Regions from separate parts of the Streptomyces sp. NPDC043878 genome, predicted to be linked through region 2. Evidence: riboswitches for the same ligand, from Rfam matches in the RefSeq annotation. Region 2 holds a riboswitch; the other holds the start of a gene.

What was found. A riboswitch is a leader RNA that binds a small molecule or an ion and turns the genes downstream of it on or off. The one in region 2 is predicted to bind cyclic di-AMP.
Region 1: linked by a shared signal. The riboswitch ahead of AC07AZ_RS03110 (M23 family metallopeptidase) and the one ahead of AC07AZ_RS08525 (C40 family peptidase) in region 2 are both predicted to bind cyclic di-AMP.

What each region holds. Positions count from the first base shown of each region.
Region 1 is NZ_JBWKDW010000001.1:728,820-736,519, forward strand. Features, by position in the region: gene AC07AZ_RS03105 (GntR family transcriptional regulator) at 1-360, opposite strand, end outside; gene AC07AZ_RS03110 (M23 family metallopeptidase) at 619-1,383, opposite strand; cyclic di-AMP (ydaO/yuaA leader) riboswitch at 1,397-1,560, opposite strand; gene AC07AZ_RS03115 (M16 family metallopeptidase) at 1,770-3,158, opposite strand; gene AC07AZ_RS03120 (M16 family metallopeptidase) at 3,155-4,507, opposite strand; gene AC07AZ_RS03125 (DNA gyrase/topoisomerase IV subunit A) at 4,799-7,255, shown strand; gene AC07AZ_RS03130 (CobW family GTP-binding protein) at 7,256-7,700, opposite strand, start outside.
Region 2 is NZ_JBWKDW010000004.1:172,056-179,755, forward strand. Features, by position in the region: gene AC07AZ_RS08510 (fructosamine kinase family protein) at 1-176, opposite strand, end outside; gene AC07AZ_RS08515 (glucarate dehydratase family protein) at 398-1,660, shown strand; gene AC07AZ_RS08520 (NAD-dependent epimerase/dehydratase family protein) at 1,834-2,892, shown strand; cyclic di-AMP (ydaO/yuaA leader) riboswitch at 3,029-3,200, shown strand; gene AC07AZ_RS08525 (C40 family peptidase) at 3,209-4,846, shown strand; gene AC07AZ_RS08530 (cytochrome P450) at 5,352-6,722, shown strand; gene AC07AZ_RS08535 ((-)-alpha-amorphene synthase) at 6,706-7,700, shown strand, end outside.

The DNA of each region.
Region 1 (7,700 bases), on a different contig from region 2:
GCTGTTGCCCCGCCTGGCCCGCTCCTGGCCCAACCTGACCAGGCCGCGCAGCACCTTCAGATGGGCCTCGGTACGCCGCTGCGCGGCGCGTGAGGCACCCAGCGGCTCCAGGAGCATGCGCATCTCCAGGAGGTCGGCACCCTCCTGCTCGGTGGGTTCCGCGACGCACGCGCCCGCGTGCCGCCGGGTCACCACGAACCCCTCGGCCTCCAGGGTGCGCAGGGCTTCACGGACGGGGACGCGGGAGACGCCGTAGCGGCGGGCGAGCAGTTCCTCGGTGAGGCGGCTGCCACGCTCGTAGACACCGGCGACGATGTCGTCCCGGATCGCCGTGCACACCGAGTGCGCCGGAATACGCATGACCGACCTCCGCCTTAATCCCCGTGAAACGTCGACGATTGACGCTTGTCCAGTGACTCTATTGCAATGAGCGGGAATTTCCGACGGCGGACCGGAATCCATGGATATTTTTTGGACAGCAGGGGGCCGGAAACACCGAAAGCCCCGGCTGGAGAGCCGGGGCTTCGGGAAGTGCCGCAGTCCGTCGCGGGACGGTCGGTGCTCGCGGGGGCCGGTACGCGCCGCTGACGGCGGCCCGGCCTGCGCGGCGACGGGTTGTCAGACGCTCACGCCGTGCGAACGGAGGTAGGCGACCGGGTCGATGTCCGAGCCGTACTCCGCCGTCGTACGGGCCTCGAAGTGCAGGTGCGGGCCGGTGGTGTTGCCGGTCGCGCCGGACAGGCCGATCTGCTGGCCGGGAGTGACCGTCTGACCCACCGAGACGCCGATGGACGACAGGTGACCGTACTGCGTGTACGTCCCGTCGATCATCTTGATCACGATGTTGTTGCCGTACGCGCCGCCCCAGCCGGCCTCGACGACCGTGCCCGAGCCGACCGCGTGCACGGACGTGCCGCTCGCCGCGTGGAAGTCGATGCCGGTGTGGGTGCCGGAGGCCCACAGCCCGCTGCTGGCCTGGTAGCCGGTGGAGACGTACGAGCCGGTGACGGGCAGCACGAAGGTGTTGAGGCGCTTGCGCTCGGCCTCGCGCGTGGCACGCTCCTTGGCCTCGCGGGCCTTCTCTGCGGCTGCCGCGGCCTCCTTGCGCGCGGCGGCCTCGGCGGCCTCCCTGCGCGCGGTGTCCTCGGCGGCCTGCTGCTGGGCGGCCGCCTGGGCGTCGATCTTCTCGGCGAGCGAGTCACCGATGGTGATGACCGGGGTGAGGCCGGTCTGCTCGACAGAGGGCTCCGCGGCGAGCGCGGGAGCGGCCAGGGTGCCGACGACACCGGTGGTGGCGAGCGCGGCGACGCCCGCCGCGCGAACGGTGGTGCGGTGCATCCGGCTGGGACGACGGTGCTTCCCGGCGGCGCGGGTGAACGCCATGAAGTGGCTGGTCCTTTCCTTCCTTCTCGCCTACCGGGTTAGCTGACGGGTTCGGAGCAGGAAGGTCTCCTACGGACCCCCTCGCTGGCGCGCGGGCGTCCGATTCACCCCAGGGACTCATGGTGGGTCCCCGGCTCCCCTGGCTCGCGCCATACGGGGACTCGGCGATGACTGCCCGGTGCCGCGGATGCGGCGCGGTGCCTGACGGACAGCCGGCATGACGCTAGACGCGGCCGCTTTCAATCCTCAAACGGATCACGCTTTTTGTAGCGCACGCCACAGAGCAGACAGGATTGCTCTCCCTCAATTCGGACATACGGCGGCCCTGACGACTCCTCAGTCACCAGGGCCCCGCAGGCGTCTCCGGCCGCCGGCCGGCCGGTCCGCTACTCGGCGGAGACGACGGTGACTTCGCCGATGCCGAGGGCCTCCACGGGCTCCTTGATCTGAGCCGCGTCCCCGACGAGGACCGTCACCAGACGGTCCACCGGGAAGGCGCTCACGACCGCCGCCGTGGCCTCCACCGTGCCGGTCGCGGCGAGCTGCTGGTAGAGCGTCGCCTGGTAGTCGTCGGGCAGGTGCTGCTCGACCTGGTCGGCCAGCGTGCCCGCGACGGCCGCCGCGGTCTCGTACTTCAACGGCGCCACACCGACCAGGTTCTGTACGGCGACATCGCGCTCGGCGTCGGTGAGCCCGCCTTCGGCGAGCGTGCGGAGCACCGTCCACAGGTCCTGGAGGGCGGGGCCCGTGTTGGGCGTGTCCACGGAGCCGCTGATGGCGAGCATCGCGGCGCCGGTGCCGTCCGGGGCGGAGCGCAGCACCTGCCCGAACGCCCGCACGCCGTAGGTGTATCCCTTCTCCTCGCGCAGGACGCGGTCCAGGCGCGAGGTGAGGGTGCCGCCGAGGCAGTAGGTGCCCAGCACGCGCGCGGGCCACACGCGGTCGTGCCGGTCGGGGCCCACGCGGCCGATGAGCAGCTGCGTCTGGACGGCGCCGGGACGGTCCACGATGACGACCCGGCCCGTGTCGTCTGCGGTCACGGGCGGCACCGGCCGGGGCTCGGCCTGGAAGCCGGTCCAGGCGCCCAGGGTGTCGCCGAGCAGCGCGTCGAGGTCGATGCCGGTGAGGTCACCGACGACGACGGCGGTCGCGGTGGCGGGGCGGACGTGCTTCTCGTAGAAGGCGCGAACCGCCGCGGAGTCGATCGCGGTGACCGTCTCCTCGGTGCCCTGGCGCGGACGCGACATGCGCGCCGTCGCAGGGAACAGCTCCCTGGAGAGTTCCTTGGCGGCCCGGCGGGAGGGGTTGGCCAGCTCGTGCGGGATCTCGTCGAGCCGGTTGCGGACGAGGCGCTCGACCTCACTGTCGGCGAACGCGGGTGCCCTGAGGGCGTCGGCGAGCAGGTCGAGCGCCTTGGGCAGGCGGGAGACCGGCACTTCGAGGCTCAGCCGGACACCGGGGTGGTCGGCGTGCGCGTCGAGGGTGGCGCCGCTGCGCTCCAGCTCGGCGGCGAACTCCTCGGCGGAGAGCTTGTCGGTGCCCTCGGAGAAGGCGCGGGCCATGATCGTGGCCACGCCGTCGAGACCGGCCGGTTCGGCGTCCAGGGGCGCGTCCAGGAGTACCTCGACGGCGACGACCTGCTGGCCGGGGCGGTGGCAGCGCAGGACCGTCAGGCCGTTGTCGAGCGTCGCGCGCTCGGGGGCCGGGAACGCCCACGGCCGCGCCTCGCCGGCCTGCGGCTGGGGGTGGAAGTCCATCGTGGCGAGCTCGGTCACTTGGCCGCCTCCTCGTTCTCGTCCTCGTCGGCGGGGTTCTCGGTGCCCTCGATGGGCTCATAGACCAGCACGGCCCGGTTGTCGGGGCGCAGCCGGGCCTTGGCGACCTCCTGGACCTCCTCTGCCGTCACCTCCAGCACGCGGTGCACGGCGGTGAGGGCGAGCTGCGGGTCACCGAACAGGACGGCGTAGCGGCACAGTTCGTCGGCACGGCCCGCGACCGTACCGAGCCGGTCCAGCCACTCGCGCTCCAACTGGGCCTGGGCGCGCTCCATTTCCTCGGGCGTGGGGCCTTCCTCGGCGAACCGGGCGAGCTCCTCGTCGATGGCGGTCTCGATGACCGGCACCTCGACGTCACCTGAGGTCTTCACGTCCAGCCAGCCCAGGGAGGGCGCACCCGCCAGCCGCAGCAGACCGAAGCCGGCCGCCACAGCCGTACGGTCGCGCCGTACGAGCCGGTTGTACAGGCGGGAGGACTCGCCGCCGCCGAGGACGGTCAGCGCCAGGTCGGCCGCGTCGCACGCGCGCGTGCCGTCGTTCGGCAGCCGGTAGGCGGCCATCAGGGCGCGCGCGGGGACCTCCTCCTCCACGACCTCGCGCAACTGCTCGCCGATGGTCTCGGGCAGGGTGCCGTCGCGCGGGGCGGGCTTCCCGTCGTGGGAGGCGATGGAACCGAAGTACTTCTCGATCCAGGCGAGCGTCTGCTCCGGGTCGATGTCGCCGACCACCGACAGCACCGCGTTGTTGGGCGCGTAGTACGTACGGAAGAAGGCGCGCGCGTCCTCCAGGGTCGCCGCGTCCAGGTCGGCCATGGAGCCGATCGGCGTGTGGTGGTAGGGATGGCCCTCCGGGTAGGCGAGGGCGGTCAGCCTCTCGAACGCGGTGCCGTAGGGGACGTTGTCGTAGCGCTGGCGGCGCTCGTTCTTCACGACGTCCCGCTGGTTCTCCATGGACTCGTCGTCCAGGGCCGCGAGGAGGGAGCCCATGCGGTCGGCCTCCAGCCAGAGGGCGAGCTCCAGCTGGTGGGTCGGCATGGTCTCGAAGTAGTTGGTGCGCTCGAAGCTGGTGGTGCCGTTGAGCGAGCCGCCCGCGCCCTGGACGAGCTCGAAGTGGCCGTTGCCCTTGACCTGGCCGGAGCCCTGGAACATCAGGTGCTCGAAGAGGTGAGCCAGTCCGGTGCGGCCGTTGACCTCGTGGCGCGAGCCGACGTCGTACCAGAGGCACACCGCCGCGACCGGGGTCAGGTGGTCCTCGGAGAGCACCACGCGCAGGCCGTTGGCCAGGCGGTGCTCTGTCGCTGTCAGGCCGCCGGAGCCTGCCTGCGCTGTGGCCGTGTGACCCATGGGCATGTCGTCCCTTCGATCGCGGATGCGGTCGTCGAAAACCGCGGTTTTCCTGCTGTCCTGCCACTGTATGCAAGCGTGTGGAGCCCCGGCGAAGTTCCCGGGCGACATACGCCCACAGCGGATCGCGTAGCCTGCGGGCAGTCGTGCCGCACGGCGGCACCTGTTCCGAAGCAGCGGCACCTGTGAACGCCGGGCCGGGGGCCCGGCGTCGGGTCCTGGTCCGCGTTGTCAGTGCCGCGGTCCACAATGGTCCGCGTCAGATCCCGTTCACGCTTGAGCAAGGAGCCGGCAGCGATGGCCCGCCGCAGCACGAAGACCCCGCCGCCCGACGACTCGTACGAGGAGAAGATCCTCGACATCGACGTCGTCGACGAGATGCAGGGCTCCTTCCTCGAGTACGCGTACTCGGTCATCTACTCCCGCGCCCTGCCGGACGCCCGTGACGGCCTCAAGCCGGTGCACCGCCGCATCGTCTACCAGATGAACGAGATGGGGCTGCGCCCCGACCGCGGGTACGTGAAGTGCGCCCGTGTCGTCGGCGAGGTCATGGGCAAGCTGCACCCGCACGGCGACGCGTCGATCTACGACGCCCTGGTCCGCATGGCCCAGCCGTTCTCCATGCGGGTGCCCCTGGTCGACGGCCACGGCAACTTCGGCTCCCTGGGCAACGACGACCCGCCGGCCGCCATGCGGTACACCGAGTGCAAGGCCGCCGAGCCCGCGAGCCTGATGACGGAGTCCATCGACGAGGACACCGTCGACTTCGCCCCCAACTACGACGGCCAGGAACAGGAGCCGGTGGCCCTGCCCGCCGCCTTCCCGAACCTCCTGGTGAACGGCGCGTCTGGCATCGCGGTCGGCATGGCCACCAACATGCCGCCGCACAACCTCGCCGAGGTCATCGCGGCCGCCCGCCACCTGATCCGCTACCCGAACGCCGATCTCGACGCCCTGATGCGGCTCGTCCCGGGCCCCGACCTGCCCACCGGCGGCCGGATCGTCGGCCTCTCCGGCATCCGCGACGCCTACGAGACGGGCCGCGGCACCTTCAAGATCCGCGCGACGGTGTCCGTGGAGACGGTCACCGCCCGGCGCAAGGGTCTCGTCGTCACCGAGCTGCCCTTCACGGTCGGCCCCGAGAAGGTCATCGCCAAGATCAAGGACCTGGTCGGCGCGAAGAAGATCCAGGGCATCGCCGACGTCAAGGACCTCACCGACCGCGCACACGGCCTGCGCCTGGTCATCGAGATCAAGAACGGCTTCGTGCCGGAGGCCGTCCTGGAGCAGCTCTACAAGCTCACGCCGATGGAGGAGTCCTTCGGCGTCAACAACGTGGCGCTGGTGGACGGCCAGCCCCTCACCCTGGGCCTCAAGGAACTCCTGGAGGTCTATCTCGACCACCGCTTCACCGTCGTACGCCGGCGCTCCGAGTTCCGCCGCGGCAAGAAGCGCGACCGTCTGCACCTGGTCGAGGGTCTACTCACGGCGCTGCTGGACATCGACGAGGTGATCCGCCTCATCCGCTCCAGCGACAACTCGGCGCAGGCGAAGGAACGCCTGATGGAGCGCTTCTCCCTGTCGGAGATCCAGACGCAGTACATCCTGGACACGCCGCTGCGCCGCCTCACCCGGTTCGACCGGATCGAGCTGGAGTCGGAGAAGGACAGGCTGAACGCGGAGATCGCGGAGCTGACCCGGATCCTCGACTCGGACACCGAGCTGCGCAAGCTGGTCTCCGCCGAACTAGCCGCGGTCGCCAAGAAGTTCGGCACCGAGCGGCGCACGATCCTGCTGGAGTCGGCGGGCACCACCGTGTCGGCCGTCCCCCTCCAGGTGGCTGACGACCCGTGCCGGGTGCTCCTGTCCTCGACGGGACTGCTGGCCCGTACGGCGAACGCCGACCCCTTCCCGGAGGACGCCGACGGCAAGCGCACCAAGCACGACGTGATCGTCTCGGCGGTGCCGGCGACGGCGCGCGGCGAGGTCGGGGTGGTCACGTCGGGCGGCCGCCTGCTGCGCCTGAACGTGGTCGACCTGCCGCAGCTCCCGGACACGGCGGCGGCGCCGAACCTCGCAGGCGGCGCGCCGCTGGCGGAGTTCGTGTCACTGGAGGGCACCGAGACGGTGATCTGCCTGACCACGCTCGACGAGTCGTCCCCCGGACTGGCGCTCGGCACGGAACAGGGCGTCGTCAAGCGCGTGGTCCCCGACTACCCGTCCAACAAGGGCGAGCTGGAGGTCGTCACCCTCAGGGAGGGCGACCGGATCGTCGGCGCGGTCGAGCTGCGCACCGGCGAGGAGGACCTGGTCTTCATCACGGACGACGCGCAGCTCCTGCGGTTCCAGGCCTCGCAGGTGCGGCCGCAGGGCCGTGCGGCGGGCGGCATGGCGGGCGTCAAGCTCACCGAGGGCGCCAAGGTCATCTCGTTCACCGCCGTCGACCCGGCCGCGGACGCGGTGGTGTTCACCGTCGCCGGTTCGCGCGGCACCCTGGACGACTCCGTCCAGACGACGGCCAAGCTGACCCCGTTCGACCAGTACCCGCGCAAGGGCCGGGCGACCGGCGGCGTGCGCTGCCAGCGCTTCCTGAAGGGCGAGGACTGCCTGTCCCTGGGCTGGGCCGGCCCCGTCCCGGCGCGCGCCGCCCAGAAGAACGGCACGCCGGCCGAACTCCCGGAGATGGACCCGCGCCGCGACGGCTCAGGTGTGTCCCTGGCGAAGACGGTGTCGGTGGTGGCGGGACCGCTCTAGCTAGACAGACCCCGCGGCGCCGCCCCACTCATCGGGATCCAGCTCTTCGGGATCCAGCTCTTCGAGGGCCGGCTCTTCGAGGGCCGGCTCTTCGGGATCCTGTACGTAGCGCAGGACGCCCCACATGCCGTGCTCGTCGGCGTGCGGGGCGTCGCTTCTGCACCCGTCGAGCTCCTTGCCGAGGGCCGGCACGTCGATGCCGGAGCCGATCAGCACGAGCTGCGTGAGGCGCTCCCCGGCGGACGGCCACGCCTGGGGGTAGAAGCGCAGGAACCGCCCGACGGCGTGGACGTCGTACCGGTTGCCGGGATCGTGCGGTCCGAAGTCGACGTGCCCCTTGATCCGGTACAGCCCTTCCGGCCTGCTGTCGAGGAACCGCATCAGCCGACGCGGGTCGAGCGGGACGTCGGAGGTGAAGGACAGGCTGTCGTAGGCGGTGTGCAGG
Region 2 (7,700 bases):
CAGCGCAGTCCGGCCGCCTCGGCCCGCACCCCGCCGGGCTTCACCACGACGGTCGGGCCGCCGTCGAGAGTGACCACGGTGAGTCCGCCGGCCCCCCGGTGCTCGCCGGTCACCGCGAGCCCGGTGAGCCGGGCGGCCGCGGCTCCGGCCCCTTCGGCACTGTCGCCTCGCCGCACTGCTCGGGCCTCCCTGCGTCTCCGGTTGCCGGTCCAGACCGTGGCACGGCCTCAAGCGTGCACCCGCCCCGAGGCCCGGCAGCCTGATGCATGGGCTCGGTGAAGCCCGTGAAGCCCTTCCCATATGTATTGACATAAGAATGACGGAATTTCTACCGTGGCCCGGCATTCGGACGCCCGGAGGCGTTCCGACCGATCGTGGCCCGGAGGGGGCGCAGCACATGAGCAGGACCGGTACCGGTACCCGTGTCCGCGAACTGATCGTCACGCCGATCGCCTTCCGTGATCCGCCCCTGCTCAACGCCGGCGGCGTCCACGAGCCCCTCGCGCTTCGCGTGGTCCTGCAACTCGTGCTGGAGGACGGCACGGTGGGCCTCGGGGAGTCACCCGGCGGCGAGGTCCGGCTGGAGCGGCTGCGGGCCGCCGCGAAGGTGGTCGTCGGCATGGACGTCTTCGACACCACCGCCGTCACCGCCGCGATCGACCGGGCCCTGCTGCCGGCCGTGCCCGGTTCTCACGAGCGCGGCTGGACCACGTCGGCGGTGGAGGTGGCCTGTCTCGACGCGCAGGGCAAGCTGCTCGGGCGACCGGTCGGCGACCTGCTCGGCGGCACGGTCCGCGACTCCGTGCCGTTCGCCGCGTACCTCTTCTACAAGTGGAGCGAACACCCGGCGCTCGACGGCCGGCCCGCCGCCGGCGACGACTGGGGCGAGGCCCTCGATCCGGCGGGGATCGTCGAGCAGGCGCGGCTCATGCAACAGCGGTACGGCTTCCGTTCGTTCAAGCTCAAGGGTGGGGTGTTCCCGCCCGACGAGGAGATCGCCGCGATCAGGGCGCTCGCCGCCGCCTTCCCCGGGCAGCCCCTGCGCCTGGACCCCAACACGGCCTGGACGGTGGAGACCTCGGCCCGGGTGGCGCGCGCACTCGACGGCGTACTGGAGTATCTGGAGGACCCGACCGCGGGCATTCCCGGCATGGCGGAGGTGGCGCGGGACTCGCCGCTGCCGCTGGCGACCAACATGTGCGTGGTCGCCTGGGAACATCTCAGGCCCGCGATCGAACGGAACGCGGTACAGGTCCTGCTGACCGACCACCACTACTGGGGCGGGTTGCGCCGCACCCGGGAACTGGCGTCCGTCTGCGAGGCGTTCGGACTGGGGCTGTCGATGCACTCCAACTCGCACCTGGGCATCAGCCTCGCCGCGATGACCCACGTCGCCGCGGCCCTCCCCCGCCTCGACCACTCCTGTGACACGCACTATCCCTGGAACGCGGCCGACGACGTGATCCTCCCGGGCGCCCTGGAACTGCGCGACGGGGCGGTCCGGGTGCCCACGGGCCCCGGTCTCGGTGTCGAACTCGACCACGCCGCCCTCGACCGTCTGCACCGGCTGTACCTGGAGTCGGGTCTGCGGGGCCGCGACGACACGGGCTACATGCGGCGGATCGACCCCGCCTTCGAACCGCGGCTGCCCCGCTGGTGACCGGCCGGGCATCACCGCGACGGCGAGACCGGCCCGCACCGCAACAGCCCTGAGCGCACGCCCTGTTGCCCTCCGGCTGTTCCCTTTCCGCCCGGCCATGCCCGAGGCTTCCCCCAGGAACGTGATCGCCGGGAGGGCCGGCGATCCCCTGACCGGAACCGGGGAGTGAGAGCGTGGGCGCAGGCGGGGAGACGACCGTGGTGGTGACCGGCGGCAGCGGTTTCGTCGGCAGTCATCTGGTACGGCGGCTGCTGGAGCGCGGTTACCGGGTCCGCGCCACCGTGCGCGACGCCGCCGACCCGGCGAAGGTACGGCCGCTGCGGGAGATGCGGGAGGCGTTCCCCGGCCGGCTGGAGCTGTTCGAGGCGGACCTGCTGCGGGAGGGGTCCTTCGGCGAGGCGGTGCGCGGCAGCCGGGTCGTCTTCCATGTGGCGTCGCCGTTCCGCATGCCGGAGAAGATCCGGGACGGCCGTCGGGACATGGTGGACCCGGCGCTGCTCGGCACGCGCAACGTGCTGGCCGCCGTGGAGCGGGCGCCGACTGTCGAGCGGGTGGTCCTCACCTCCACCGTCGGCGCGATCTTCGGTGACTACGCCGACGTCCTGGACATGGACGAGGGGGTGTTGACCGAGCGGTACTTCAACACCACCAGCACGGTGGAGAACAACCCCTACCACTACGCGAAGACGCTGGCCGAGCGTGCCGCCCGGGAGGCGGAGGCCGCCCAGGACCGCTGGCGCCTGGTGTCCGTCAACCCCGGCCTGATCCTGGGCCCTTCCCTCACACCGGCGTCCGAGTCCGGCAGCCTGTTCCTGCTGGACGAACTCTTCAAGGGCTACTTCTTCTACGGCGCACCGGACTTCAGCTTCACGACGGTGGACGTGCGGGACGTGGCCGAGGCGCACATCGCGGCGGCGGAGCGGCCCGACGCGAAGGGCCGCTACATCGTCGCCGCGCGGCACATGACGTCGTTCCACGAGATGTCCCGGGTCATCCGGACCCGGTACCCGCTCGACCTCCGCCTCCCGCGCACCGCGCTTCCGCACTGGCCGGTGCGGGTGCTCGGCCCGGCGTTCGGGCTGAGCCAGGACTACATCCGCAAGCACCTCGGCATCCGCTTCCGGGTGGACAACAGCCGGAGCGTGCACGAACTGGGCGTCTCCTACCGCCCGATCGAGCAGACCCTGCTCGATCACTACGAGTCCTGGCGGGGCCGACGGCACGCGAACTGAGCGCCGGGACACCGCCGTACGACGAAGGTCACAATTACGTATCGGACATTCCGCACTTCAACCTTCACACAAGGCTCACATGTTGGTTAAGTTGACGCCAGACCGTTCGACTCGCTCCGGCGGACCCCGCCGGGTCGTACGGCCTCCGCCGAGTTCGGTGCGCCGTACGGCGGCCGGAGCCGGGGACCCAACCGAAGACCTGGGGTGAATCGGCCCGACGCCTCTCGGGGCAGGGCCGTAGGGCACACCTTCCGCAGCAGAAGCCCGAACCCGTCAGCTAACCCGGTAGGCGGAGTACGGAAGGAGTACGTCTCTCATGGCGCCGGAACGAACATCGCGCCCCAGTGGTCTCGGCCTCCCCGGCATGGGCGGTTCCGCCCTCGCGACGGCCGCGCTCGCCTCGGTGGCCCTGTTCTCCCAGACCGCCGACGCCGTACCCCTCTCGGGGGAGGACACCCCCAGCCGCGACGAGGTCCAGCAGCGGGTCAACACCCTCTACGACCAGGCCGAGAACGCCACCGGCAACTACAACGCGACCCGGGCGATGACGGCGGGGACGCGCCGCCGGGGCGAGCCGGCCACCGCCGCCCGGCCCCGGCGTGACGACCCGTCCCTCGACGCCGTCACCCGGCAGTGGTTCGACGGGGCCCGCGCCCGGCTCGGCCCGACCGTCCCCGCGGTGCTGCCGCGTGACCGGGCGCCCGAGGCCGCGGCCCCCGCCCGCCCCGCCGAACGGCCCTTCGTCGCAACGGAGCCGGCGATCGAGCGGGCTCCCGCCGTGCCGGAACTGCCCGCCGGACCCACCGCACGACCCGCGCTGGAACTGACCGCGGGGCCGGCCACGGCCGCCCTGCCCCCGGCGGCGGGCGGAGCGATCGCCGCGCTGCCGGCCGTGCCGGGGCCCCGGCAGGAAACGGCCGCCGCTCCGGCCGCCGACACCCAGCGATCCTCGCTGCTGACCTCCAAGGAGCAGAACCGGCGCAAGCTCGCCGAGGCCCGTGACCTGCTGGCGCGGTACGCGGTCCGGCAGCGCACGCCCGCCGCGGCGATCGAGGCGCCGCCGGCCCAGGAACCCTGGCTAACCTCCACCGGCCTCCCCGGCTCCACCGGTATCCCCGGCTCCACCGGTATCCCCGGCTCCACCGGTATCCCCGGCCTTCCCGCCGTCGTCGGCACGGCGCCGGCTCTCCCGGTGGCCGAGGAGCTGACGTGGCAGCAACCGGTCCCCTTCCAGACCCAGACCCAGGCGCCGTCCCCTCTTTCGGCCCTCCCTGCGGCCGAGGAAGAGGCGTGGCGGCAACCGGCCCCCCTCCAGGCCCAGACCCAGACCCAGGCGCCGTCCCCTCTTTCGGCCCTCCCTGCGGCCGAGGAAGAGGCGTGGCGGCAACCGGCCCCCCTCCAGTTCCAGGCATCCCTCCAGGCCCCGGTGCAGGCCCCGGCTCCGGTCCCGATGCAGGCGGCTCCGGCGCCGATGCCGGTCCAGGCCCCGGCGCCGGCGCCGATGCCGGTCGCGGCCATGAGCACCGTCCTCGACACGGGGCACCCGGCCGCCGTCGCCGTCTCCGGTCCGGTCGTCCTGGCGGACCCGGGCAACGGCGGAAAGGCCGTACGGGCGCTCGAGTTCGCCCGCACGCAGATCGGCAGGCCGTGCGTGTGGGGCGCGACCGGACCGGAGTCGTACGACTGCGCCAGTCTCACCCAGGCCGCCTGGCGGGCGGCCGGTGTGGCCCTGCCGCGCAACGCGCCCGACCAGGCGAGCGCCGGCACGGTCATCCCGCTCGGCGACGTCCAGCCCGGAGACCTGATCTTCTTCTACGACAACCTGAGCCACCTCGGCCTGTACACCGGCGACGGCATGATGATCCACGCGCCGGGACCGGGCACGTACATCCGTGAGGAGTCGGTGTACTTCGCCGGGGAGTCGGCGGTCCGCGGGGCCGTACGGCTCGCCTGAACCCGGCGGCACCTGCCGCAGGGCCGGCCTCGTAGAACCCGGGGAAGGCGATGCCTCGGGAGAGGCCGGTCCTGTCGCCGCGCACCGATACCCGACCCCGCCGCAATGCTGCCGCCAGGGGAACCCGGCGCGAAAAGGGCGGTGCGGAGAGAAGGGATCGCGCGGGATATTTCGCTTTTCCCGTGAATCCGTCGGCGAACACCGCCCCAGTGGATGCCGCGCGCCACGGAGGGGGCTCACCCAGTGCTTCCGCGTGCTCCCGTGCGCCCCGGCGTACGGAGGATTCGGTGGGCCGAAAGCACCTGCGCTGGGCAGGAGTTGACACGAACGCAGGTCGGTGGATCAGCCACCGGTTTCGTGTGTCGATGGGGGCAGGTGGTATTCGATGAACGGTACCGCGCCTGAAAAAGAGCACGCCTGGACGATGGGTACTGCGCCGGGCATATTCCCTTTCGCCGGTCACGCTATCGCCCTGTTCCGCCGACCGCTGGCTTTTCTGAATTCTTTGCCGTCCCACGGGGATCTGGTCGAGATACGTCTCGGTCCCCTGCGCGCCTGGATGGCGTGCCATCCCGATCTCGTCCGCCAGGTCCTCCTGGACACGCACACCTTCGACAAGGGGGGTCCGTTGTACGACCGGCTGCGGCCGGTCATGGGCGACGGTCTGGTCACCTGCCGCCATGACGTGTACCGGCGGCAACGCGCGCTGCTGCGGGCCGACTTCCGCCCGGCCGGGGTGGCCGCCCACACCGAACTGATGGGCTGGGAGGCCGAGTCGGCGTGTGGCCGGTGGCGGGCGGCGGAGAAGGTCGACGTCAGTGCGGAGATGCTGGCCCTGACCACCCGGGTGATCAGCCGTGTCCTGTTCTCCGACTCGCTCGGTGACGGGCCGGCCGCGGAACTGCGGGACTGTCTCGCCGTCATCGTCCGCGGCCTGTTCGTGCGGACGGCCGTGCCGGTCGACGCCCTGTTCCGGATTCCCACGCCCGCGAACCGGCGTTACCGCCGCGCCGTCGCCCGGGTCCACGCGATCGTCGGGGCGGCCGTCGAGGAACGACGGCGCGCCGCGCGGCCGGCGGACCCGCAGGGCCGTCGCGACCTGCTGGAAACGCTGCTGGCGGCCACGTGCGGTGACGGCGGGGCCGCCGCGGTCACCGGGCAGGAGGTCCACGACCACCTCGTCACGCTGCTCCTCACCGGGGCTGAGAGCACCGCTCTGTGCCTGGCCTCGGCCTTCGACCTGCTCGCGCGCAACCCGCGGGCGGAACGCCGGCTGCACGCGGAGGTCGACAGCGTGCTCGGCGGACGGCGAGCGGACGCCGAGGACCTGCCGAACCTTCCCTACACCCGGTGCGTCGTCAGCGAGACCCTGCGCTGTCGCCCGCCCGGCTGGCTCTTCATGCGCGTGACGACCGGGCCGGCCCTGCTCGCCGGACACCGGCTTCCGGCGGGAGCCACGGTCCTCTACAGCCCGTATCTGCTCCAGCACGACCCGGCCTCGTTCCCCGACCCGGAGCGGTTTCGGCCCGAGCGCTGGCTGCCGGAACACGCCGCCGAGGTTCCGCCGGGCGCGATGCTGCCGTTCGCCTCGGGCGGGCGCAGGTGCCTGGGCGACCGGTTCGCGGTGGCGGAGGCCACGGTGACCGTCGCGGCCGTCGCCGCCCGCTGGCGCCTGCGCCACCTGCCGGGCCCCGCCGAACCACCGCGCCCGGGCGCCACGTTGGGACCGCGGTCGCTCGTGATGACCTGCGTCCCACGACCACACGGGCCGGCCGGACCGCCGTCCCGCGTTCGTTCGCCCGCCGCCCGGCCGGCCGCGGCGCCCTTCTCGCACGACGTCCGGACGGGAGGTGACGACGGTGTCGACGACGCATGAGGAAGCCGCGGTCGGCCCGCGGAACGCGCCCGCGGCCGAGAGCCTCGGGGACCTGATCGCCGCCCACCTCTACATGCCGTTCCCCTTCGCCTGCAATCGGCACGTGTCCGAGGCGACGGCCGGTGTCGACCGGTGGCTCGGCGCCTGGGGCCTGACCGACGATCCGGAGCAGGCGGCGATGATCGCCCGTACCCGCCCCGCCGAACTCGCGGCGTTCAACAGCCCCACCGTGGACGCGGGACTCCTCCAGATCGTGGCCAACCAGATCGCCTACCAGTTCGTCTACGACGACCGCGCGGAGGAACTCGGACGGCACGAGCCCGGCCGGCTGCTGCCCATGCTCTCCGAGAGCGTCGGCATCCTGCGGGACGGCCGGCCCCCCAGCACCCGCCTCGGGGCCGCCCTGACCGACCTCCACCGCCAGGTGCGGGAACGGTGCACGCCCGCGCAGGCGGCCCGCTGGGCCTGGCACAGCCGTGAGTACGTGCACGGCCTGCTGTACGAGGCGGTGGCCCAGACGCAGCCGGCGCCGCCGCCGACCGGGCTGTGCACGTCGATCCGCTCGCTCATCGCGGGTGTCGAGCCGTTCCATCCGCTGTGCGAGGCCGCGCAGGACACCGAACTGGACGCCCGTGAGCTGCACCATCCCGTCGTACGGCGGCTGGGGCGGCTGTCGGCCGACGCGGCGGTCTGGATCCCCGACCTGTACTCCGCCGTCAAGGAGCAACGGGCGGGCGGCATGATCAACCTGGCCCTCGCCTGCCGCCGGGCGCACCGGTGTTCGCTGCCGGGCGCGGTGCTGCTGGCGATCCGGCTGATCAACGACACCATCAGGGAGTTCGAGCACCTCCACGAGTCGGTGCGGGCCGAGCTGAGCCCGGCCGGCCTGGGGTACGTCGAGGGGATGGCGGGGTGGATCAGGGGGTGTTACCACTGGTCCCGCACGGTGCCACGGTACGCGGACACAGCGACCGCCTC